DNA from 3 places in the Caballeronia sp. BCC1704 genome. Region 1 is predicted to be linked to each of the others. Evidence: predicted binding sites of a transcription regulator. Region 1 holds the regulator's gene; each other region holds the start of a gene.

Region 1 (3,276 bases):
GATCTCGTCGTCGTCGGGCACCGCTGCCGGAGCGGACTCGCTCGTTGGTGGATGGGCGCGGGCAACACGCCTTTGCTGGATCGCGTGTCGTGTAGCATTCTCGTTGCCGTCTGTCAGGCAGGCGAATCAGCGGAAGCGGAAGATGCCGCTGCGTATGCCGCGAAGCCTGCAAAGGCCGAAGCGGGCGCGTGAGCGTGGATGGCTGGTGATCGCACGTCAGCCGTTGAGATCGACGGCGACGAGCTTCCATGACACCAGGCCGCTGCGGTGAAAGATGGCGGAATAGCGGGCGTCGCCTGCGCCGTGCTGGTACGTCACGACGAACGTGTTGATGCCGCGATAGCCGGCCGTCGTCTGCGGCGGTTGCGGAGCCGGATTGGATGGGCTCACGGACGCCGACGCATTTGCATCGGCTTTGCCGGCTGAGGGAGGACGTTCGCCGGGATTGCCGCGCGGCGGTATGCCGTTCAAGATGGCGGCGACTCCGTCCGGCGTCGCGTATGAATCCACGAGCGGGCCGACCAGCGCCGCGCCGATCATCGCGCCGATGATCGCGAGCGGGTTGCCGCTCTTCTGCACATCGATGCGCCGCGTGAGCAGCGCGGCGATCTGATCCTTCAAGCTCGCGCGCAACGCGGGGAAATCGACGTATTGGTTGACCGTTTGGGCGTCTCGCGCGTCGGCGGCGCGCTTGACGCGGTCCAGCACGATATACGGCGACGCGTAGACGAAGCCGAGCGCCGCGACGAGCAATAGGGCGGCGAGCGTGGCGACAATGAAACGAGCGGTGCGGGACATGCGACAGTCAAGCCTCTAGCGAAGGTCAATGCCGGATTGACCACGCCGCCGCACGACAGATTCCCCAACTCGCCGCCACTTCACGCCACCGTTCCGCCCGTCAGACCGGCGCGCTCTTCGTCGATGCAGCGGTCGATCATGCGCGACACTTCGCTGATCTTGCCGACGAGGATCAGCCGCGACTCGCTTCGGTACACGCGCACGGGAGTACTTCGCGGCGGCTCCGCGTGGACCGTCTGCGTCAGCGACACGCGCGCAAACGCTGGCTGACGAGACGGCAGCGCGGGCATGGAATCGAAGAGATCCGGTGCAGCTTCAGCTCGCGAAGGCGCCGCGGCGCCGCAAGGAATCAACGCACGCAGATGACGCAGACGGCCGAACTGGCGAAAGGGCAGCAAACGGGCAAAACGTTCCATCATGACTCTCCAGACGATAGGACGCACCGCGGCATGCCGCGAGCGGCTGCCGTCCGTGCTTGATGTACTCGAAACGCGCCGCGTCGTGCGTGGCGTGAAGAGGCGGGCAGCGATGCTTGAACGGGCGCTGCCGCCGCTGACTAGAACTCGCCCGAGCGGATCAGGCCCACTGCAATGCCTTCCAGCGCGAAGTCTCCGCTGCCCGACCGCACGAAAATGTTCTCGTAGTCCGGGTTCTCCGCGATGAGCTCGACGCCGTCGGGGCGGCGCTTCCAACGCTTGACCGTGACGTCGTCGCCGAGCCGCGCAACGACGATTTGTCCGTCCTTCGCCTCGGTGCGCTTCTGAACGGCGAGCAGGTCGCCGTCCAGAATGCCGGCGTCGCGCATCGACAAGCCGCGCACCTTCAGCAGGTAGTCCGGCTTGCTGGAAAAGAGCGCGGGGTCGCACGCGTAGTGCTGCGAAATATGCTCCTGCGCGAGGATAGGACTGCCCGCCGCCACCCGGCCTACGAGCGGCAACGAGAGCTGCATGATGCTCGCGTGCGGCAAGGTGAACTGGTGCGGAACGTCTTCCGAACGGCCAGCGTCCCCGATCAGCCGGATGCCGCGCGACGAACCCGCCGCCAGTTCGATGACGCCCTTGCGCGCCAGTGCCCGCAGATGCTCTTCCGCAGAGTTAGCGGAGCTGAAGCCAAGCTCAGCGGCAATCTCCGCGCGGGTCGGCGGAAAGCCGGTGCGCTCGATTGCACGCTGGAGCAGTTCGAAGACCTGCTGCTGACGCGCGGTAAGTTTTGAGGTTCTGGTCACTGGCTCGGGCCTCTCGTGCACTGTATGGATCAACAGATGACTGTATTTTTATACAGTATTCGGCGCTTTTCAAGCATTACTTTAAGTTCGGCTCGAAACCGCAACACGCTCCGACGTTCGGCCACGCACAAACGCCGGGGACCCGCTTTAGCAGCTTTGGATATAAAAGACTGAAAAACGATTATTTCTGTTCATATAGGCCCGCCGATAGACTGATTCCGTCAATTGGATAAGACGGAGAACGGGGAATGCAAAGCACGAAAGCGGGATTGGGGACCAGGGCACGCAAAGCGCTGACCGCGCTGGCGCTGACGGCGGCGGGCATCGGCGCGATGGTCGCGGCGAGCACGCAAGCCCACGCGCAGACGTCGTTTCTAAATGTGTCGTACGACCCGACGCGCGAGCTATATCAGGACTTCAATCAGGCATTCGCCAAGAAGTGGAAAGCCGAAACAGGCGAGACCGTCACGTTCAAGCAATCGCACGGCGGCTCAGGCGGACAGGCGCGCGCGGTCATCGACGGCCTGCAGGCGGACGTCGTCACGCTCGCGCTCGCCTACGACATCGACGCGCTCGCGGGCAAGGGACTCGTCGCCGCGGACTGGCAGAAGCGGCTGCCGGATAACGCCTCGCCGTACACGTCGACGATCGTGTTCCTCGTGCGCAAGGGCAACTCGAAGCACATCAAGGACTGGGACGACCTCACTAAGCCCGGCGTCTCCATCGTCACGCCGAACCCGAAAACGTCGGGCGGGGCGCGCTGGAACTATCTCGCCGCCTGGGCCTACGCGCAGCACAAGCCGGGCGGCAACGAGCAAACCGCGAAGGACTTCGTCGCGAAGCTGTACAAGAACGCGGGCGTGCTGGACTCCGGCGCGCGCGGCGCGACGACGAGCTTCGTGCAGCGCGGCCAGGGCGACGTGCTGATCGCGTGGGAGAACGAGGCATTTCTGTCGCTGAAGGAGTTCGGTCCGAAGAAGTTCGAGATCGTGGTGCCTTCGGTGAGCATTCTGGCCGAGCCGCCGGTCGCGGTGGTGGACAAGGTCGTCGACAAGCACGGCACGCGCAAGCTCGCCGAGGCGTATCTGAAGTATCTGTATAGCGACGAAGGCCAGCAGATCGCGGCGCGCAACTTCTATCGTCCGCGCTCGGACAAGGTGCCGGCCGACCTCACGAAGCAGTTCCCGAAGATCAAGCTCTACACCATCGACGACACCTTCGGCGGCTGGACCAAGGCGCAGAAGACGCATTTC
Region 2 (3,276 bases), on a different contig from region 1:
GCCATCCACCGACAACGGACGCTCACCACCGATCCGTGGGAAGACTACTGGCGCACGCGGCAAGGAATCACCGCCGCGATGCGCCGGGCGGTCGGCATGAAGCGCTAGACAAGCAGCACTTCACACGGTAGATCGTACACTAACCGCGCACCTCGGTGCCCTTCAGTTCCCCATGCTTATGCGAATGGGTCGCCCCGTATTTCAGCTCGAAGTGAGCGCCTTTGCCGCTGCGCGTCGGCGGGAAGTGCTCGCCCTCCACACACGTCACTTCGAAGGTGTCTTTGCCATCGTCGTGAACCACCGAATAGATACCCGACACCTTGACGATTTCACCGGGCTTATACGAGTTGTCACCTGCCATCGTCGCCTCTCCTGAGAAAAGAACAACGACAGTCGAGCAAGGAGCGTTCCGAGGTTTCCAGCCAAGCATCGCCGGACAAGCATCACCGCTGCTTGCCACCACGCCACCAACGCCACCTCTACGCCGCGAGCCGATGCTCGTAGTAAGGCCGGTCTCGGTCTTCCAGAATGGCATCGAGCGCGGCGAGGTCGGACGCCTGCGGATTCAACCAGGCGTCGACGTGCTCTCGCTTGATCGGCACGATGCAGCGGTCGTGACCCGCAGCTTCGACCTCGGCAGGCGGTTCATCCGTGATGGCGGCGAACGACAACAGATCCGGCTGACCGGGCGCGGTCCACTTGGACCACAGGCACGCGACCATCAGCAGCTGGCCGTTGTTGGGACGAAACTCGAGAACGACGTTCTCGCCCACCGCCTGCGGTCCGTCATGCTCTTCGAACAAGGTGTTCTCGCACTTCGCGCGCGTGACGTTCTCGTAGAAGACGTCGACGAGCAGCAGGCCGTGCGTATGGCCAAAACACGGCTTCCAGAAATTGTCCAGGCTGTCGCGCCGCGCGTTGTATGTCCCTGGATATTTGATGTCGTAGTTCGCAGGTTTGCCCGCGATGCGGCATTGATAGCGCATCGGCTTGACGACATACTGCCCGTCTTCGACCACGAGCACGGGCGCGTAGTAGCCGGGAAAAATGCGTGAATCACGCGGTTCCGGCTCGCAACGACCGAGATCGGTAAGGCGCCGTAGCGCGGCATCGATCTTGTCCGTGGCAATGCGCTTGCTCTCGGTTGCCGCTTTGGTCACCTTCGTCTGCAGCGACCGCTCTGCATCCGCCAGCCGTGTGCGTTGCTTGAACAGATCCTGTTCGAGCCGGGTTGCCTGTTCCGCGTTGTACCGGTCAATGAACGTCTTGATCTGACGCTCGTCATCGGTCGCGGGTTGCCGAAAGGCGTCTTCCATCGCCTTCGGGATTTTTGCCTTGCTGCCCTCGGAACGCTCCCAGAACAGTCGCGCAAACTCACGGATGTCCATCTGTGCGCCGAACATCTTCACGTAGCGGCGATAGTCGGCCTGGATTTGCGCTGAGTAACACATGCGTCAGATTCCCCATTGTTGTGATGGCGAACGCCAAGGCGCCGGACGTCAGAGCGCCTCTTTGCACAGCGCCAGCATCTTCTTGATGACGGTGCACGAATAGTTCAGTTGCATGTCACCCGTGAAGAGCGCCTGGACGTTCGACTGCCGCACTGCGATGCCGGCGCCTTTCAGGTCTCGTTTGGCGATCTTAAGCGCCAGTTGGCCGAGGCGCACGCGCTCGAGCCAATCCATCCAGAGGTGGTTGCGTCGCAGCCAGAGGCGGCAGCTCTCCACGAGATGATCGACTCGCCACTCATACGTGAGCGAATGGGAGGCCGCCACGGTCGCGACCAGGAAGCACAGCAGTTCCGCGCGCGCGTCCGACCCATCCATCACATCGTTGATATCTGATCCGGCCATACGTCGTTTCGTTTCCTTTGCTTCGTTTCCTGATGGCGTTGCTCGCTTCGATTGCAACGCTCCATCGCAATTGCGGGCGCAGGGGCCGGAATCAACATGACGTTGCATTCCCGCACGCGGCCAGAGGCGCCGCCATGGCTTGTTACCGATTGGCCCTGCCAGCGCCGTCTTGTTTCCCAGCGCAGTAACGAATCAGGATAGTCGCCCTGCCGGGCCGCAGCGACAAAAAAGGGCGCAATACCGCGTTGCGAATTTCGAGGTAAAGTACTGTACATATATACAGTACTTATGCACAATGGCGGCCCTGCTCAAACATGTCGAGTCCATTCATCCGAACCTGTGGCTCGGATCGCAGTTGGCGCGTGCCTACGGCAAGACCGTCGACACCGGCTACGCGGCGTTGTCGGCGGAACTGCCCGGCGGCGGCTGGCCGCTGGGTGCGCTGGTGGAATTGCTGGTCCAGCAGCCCGGCGTGGGCGAAATGCGTTTGATGCGCCCGGCGCTCGCACGCGTCGCTCATGATGCTCAGCGGCCCGTCGTGCTGCTGCAGGCGCCGCACGTGCCGAACGCGCTGGCGTTCTCCTACCTCGGCGTGCCACTCGAGAAGCTGATGTGGCTGCGTGCGTCGAAAACAGCCGACGCCTTGTGGTGCGCGGAACGCGTGCTGCAGGCCGGGACTTGCGGTGCGCTGCTGGTTTGGCAGCAGCACATCCGCTCCGAGGCGTTGCGACGCTTGCATCTGGCCGCCCAGGCGACTGACACGTTGCTGATTCTGGTGCGGCCGCTTGCCAGCGCCCAGGATGCGTCGCCGGCGAGCTTACGGCTTGGCGTTCGACCGGCAGAGGGCGGGATTGCCGTCGACATGATTAAACGACGCGGCCCCAACCGAACGGAGCCCTTGTCCGTCTCCCTACAACCGTCGCCGATTTTGCTGAGTCCCTATGGCCGTATTCGTCGCCATTCACTTGCCCCGGCTGTCGCTGGAGGTGTTCAGACCGAGGTGGTCGCCTCCGTCTGAGCACGGGTGCGTGGTGCTCGAGCGCGACAAGGTCATCGTCCTCGATGCGGTGGCAAGGGACGCGGGCGTGCGCGTGGGAATGAAGCGCGGCGGGGTCACGACGCTCGCGTCGGAGGCGCTGATGTTTGATTGCAGCCCGGAGCGCGAACACGAGATGCAGCGCGAGGTGGCCATCGCGCTGCTGCGGTTTTCGCCGCAGGTGGCCGTGTGTGGAGAGGAAACCATCGTTGTTGACGTCACCGCGAGCCTGCGACTCTTCGGCGGCATCCTGCGCGTGTGCGGCGAAATCAAGGACGTCGTCAAGACCATCGGCGTCACCGCGCGCATGAGCGTCGCGCCCACCGGCCGCGGCGCCTGGCTGCTCGCAAAGGCCGGCCGGCGGCGGGTGCTCAAAATGCGTTCGCT
Region 3 (3,276 bases), 840 kb from region 1:
GCAGATCGTTGAACGAGGCGACGAGCGGCGCGATTTCGGACGGCGCGCGGCCGGCTTCGAGCGGCGAGAGATCGTCGGGGCGGCGAGCGCGGATATTCGATTGCAGCGCGTGCAGCGGCGCGAGCCCGCGCGACAGCCCGAACCAGACGAGCACGATGGCGAGCGGCAGGATCACGAACTGCGGCAGGATCACGCCCTTGATGATGTCGTTGGCGAGCTGGCTTCGCTTGTCGAGCGTTTCGGCCACTTGCACGAGCACCGGCTGCGCGTTCTGCGCGTCGAGTGCGGGAAGGTCCACGGTCGTATAGGCGACGCGAATATCGTTGCCGCGCAGCACGTCGTCCCGAAACTCGACGATGCCCGGCTGCGGCCGGTCGTCTTCGTGCGGCAAGGGCATGTCGCGGTCGCCGCCGACCAGTTCGCCGCGCGTGCCGAGCACCTGAAAGAACACGCTGTCGACGTTGTCCGCGCGCAGAAAATCACGCGTCGCGTCGGGCAGGCGCAGTTCCGCGACGCCGTTGACCGGCTGAATCTGACGCGCGATGACGTAAGCATCCGCTTCTAGCGCGCGGTCGAACGGTCCGTTCGCGATGGACTTCGCGACCAGATAGGTCACGGCAATGCTCATCGGCCAGAGCAGCAGAAGCGGCGCGAGCATCCAGTCGAGAATCTCGCCGAAAAGCGAGCGCGGATGCGTCTCGCTGTCCGGTTCCAGCTCGTCCGGCGGGGCGAAGGGATTGGCGTAGCGCGCGTCGCGCAGCGCGTCGGAATCGGCGGTGGCTGCGTTGGATTCAGGCGGCGTGCGCGGCGGCTCGTGTGCGCGTTTGCTGGAAACGGACGAGGCCATGCTTGGCCCGGCCTAGTGATGGCTCGGCGGCATCGGCGCGCTCGCCGACGCGCCGTTCGGCGCTTTTTCGAGCGTGTAGCCGAGCCCGCGCACGGTAATGATGCGCGCGCCGCTCGGCTCGATCTTCTTGCGCAGCCGGTGGACGTAGACCTCGATCGCGTTGTTGCTGACTTCCTCGCCCCATTCGCACAGGTGATTGACGAGCTGTTCCTTCGACACGAGGCGCCCGGTCCGCTGCAGCAGCACTTCGAGCACGCCCAGCTCGCGCGCCGACAAGTCGATCACCTGATCGCCGATATGCGCGATGCGTCCCACCTGATCGAACGACAGCGAACCGTGCTTGACGACCGTCGGCCCGCCGCCCGCGCCACGCCGCGTGAGCGCGCGCACCCGCGCTTCCAGTTCGTTGAGTGCGAAGGGCTTGGCCATATAGTCGTCCGCGCCGAGATCGAGGCCCTTCACGCGCTCGTCGACGCTGTCGGCGGCGGTCAGGATCAGCACCGGCATCTGCGAATTGCGCGCGCGCAGCCGGCGCAGCACTTCGAGACCGGGCATGAGCGGCAGCCCGAGATCGAGAATCAAGAGGTCGAAAGGCTGGAGCGTCAGCGCGGTGTCGGCCTCGACGCCATGCTTCACATGGTCGACGGCGTATCCCGATTGGCGGAGTGATCGGACAAGGCCGTCCGCGAGTATGCTGTCGTCTTCGGCAATGAGGATTCGCATCGTGTGTGCGCCTGATGCGCGGTAGCGCATTGCCGGCACCGCATTTTGCCCGGCGCGGCGGTCTCCAGGGTGTTGTGCGTTTTTTGCGCGGTTCGGGCGACGTGGAAAAAAGCCACGCGCGCCGCAATCGGGCTTGCAAAAACTACTGTTTTTTTATACAGTGTCTGCATCTGTGCGAAAAGCGGGTGAAAGTATGCGGAATCCGCATCGAAGCCCGCGCGCACAAGCCTCAGACGCCGTTCATCATAGCAAAGGACGATTCATGGAAGAAAGCAAGAAAGGCCCGGCTGGCATGACTGCGGAGAAGAGCAAGGCCCTCGCTGCCGCGCTCTCGCAGATCGAAAAGCAATTCGGCAAAGGGTCGATCATGCGGCTCGGCGCGGGTGAGGCGGTCGAAGACATTCAAGTCGTGTCCACCGGCTCGCTCGGACTGGATATCGCGCTCGGCGTGGGCGGCCTGCCGCGCGGCCGCGTCGTCGAGATCTACGGTCCGGAATCGTCGGGCAAGACCACGCTCACGCTGCAGGTGATCGCCGAAATGCAGAAGATCGGCGGCACGGCGGCATTCATCGACGCGGAACACGCGCTCGACGTGCAATACGCGCAAAAGCTCGGCGTGAACGTGCAGGAACTGCTGATCTCGCAGCCGGACACGGGCGAACAGGCGCTGGAAATCGCGGACGCGCTGGTGCGCTCGGGTTCCATCGACATGATCGTGATCGACTCCGTCGCGGCGCTCGTGCCGAAGGCGGAAATCGAAGGCGAAATGGGCGACTCACTGCCGGGTCTGCAAGCTCGCCTGATGTCGCAGGCGCTGCGCAAGCTCACCGGCACCATCAAGCGCACGAACTGCCTCGTGATCTTCATCAACCAGATCCGCATGAAGATCGGCGTGATGTTCGGCAACCCGGAAACCACCACGGGCGGTAACGCGCTGAAGTTCTATTCGTCGGTGCGTCTGGACATTCGCCGTATCGGGTCCATCAAGAAGAACGACGAAGTAATCGGCAACGAAACGCGCGTGAAGGTGGTGAAGAACAAGGTGTCGCCGCCGTTCCGCGAAGCCATCTTCGACATTCTGTACGGCGAGGGCATATCGCGTCAGGGCGAAATCATCGACCTGGGCGTGCAGGCCAAGCTCGTCGACAAGGCGGGCGCTTGGTACAGCTATAACGGCGATCGCATCGGTCAGGGCAAGGACAACGCGCGGGAATTCCTGCGCGAGAACCCGGACATTGCACGCGAGATCGAGAACAAGATCCGCGAATCGCTGGGTGTGGCGGCGCTGGCAGATGGCGTCGCCGCGGGCGCAGCAGTCGCGGACGACGAATAAGCGTCCCGCCGCACGGTCGATGTTCAAGCGCCGGTTCGGATCGAAGGCTGGCCGCGCCGATGTTCGGCGGGGCCGTGCGGGTCGGTCTGACGGCGCGGGTGAGTCGGGCGACGATGCTGCGTCCGGATTGTCTGCGCGCAGCGTCGGTGAGTCCGCCGACCATGCCAATGGCACAGACCATTACGAGCGCAGCAGCGAGCGGCGCGCGGTATCGACGAAATCTCGCTGGTCTACCCGAAGCATCACATCACGCGCCGACGCGAAGCCATTCGCGCCGGCGCGCGCTGTTTCTGGAGCGGCGCAACGGCTCGTGAACGAACCCGAGCGGGCATCGTCGACAGAAACATTCGCGACGGTCCAGTCGCCGCGCTCG

Evidence for each region. The regulator LexA, encoded in region 1, represses DNA repair genes until DNA is damaged. The targets are predictions, from matches to a motif close to ACTGTATNNNNATACAGT.
Region 2: imuA (translesion DNA synthesis-associated protein ImuA) is a predicted target of LexA. The motif match lies at 2,120-2,137, and genes of this name have one in related genera.
Region 3: recA (recombinase RecA) is a predicted target of LexA. The motif match lies at 1,715-1,732, and genes of this name have one in related genera.

The regions. Positions count from the first base shown of each region.
Region 1 covers NZ_CADFFT010000001.1:1,700,028-1,703,303, forward strand. The annotation lists gene HWX53_RS07965 (universal stress protein) at 1-192, shown strand, start outside; gene HWX53_RS07970 (DUF2939 domain-containing protein) at 217-798, opposite strand; gene HWX53_RS07975 (hypothetical protein) at 879-1,214, opposite strand; gene lexA (transcriptional repressor LexA) at 1,355-2,023, opposite strand; gene HWX53_RS07985 (sulfate ABC transporter substrate-binding protein) at 2,272-3,276, shown strand, end outside.
Region 2 covers NZ_CADFFT010000006.1:39,036-42,311, forward strand. The annotation lists partial or broken gene ligD (DNA ligase D) at 1-108, shown strand, start outside; gene HWX53_RS25940 (hypothetical protein) at 140-361, opposite strand; gene HWX53_RS25945 (SOS response-associated peptidase family protein) at 480-1,451, opposite strand; gene HWX53_RS25950 (hypothetical protein) at 1,500-1,853, opposite strand; gene imuA (translesion DNA synthesis-associated protein ImuA) at 2,149-2,871, shown strand; gene HWX53_RS25960 (DNA polymerase Y family protein) at 2,795-3,276, shown strand, end outside.
Region 3 covers NZ_CADFFT010000001.1:861,723-864,998, forward strand. The annotation lists gene HWX53_RS04055 (sensor histidine kinase) at 1-847, opposite strand, end outside; gene HWX53_RS04060 (response regulator transcription factor) at 860-1,570, opposite strand; gene recA (recombinase RecA) at 1,833-2,903, shown strand.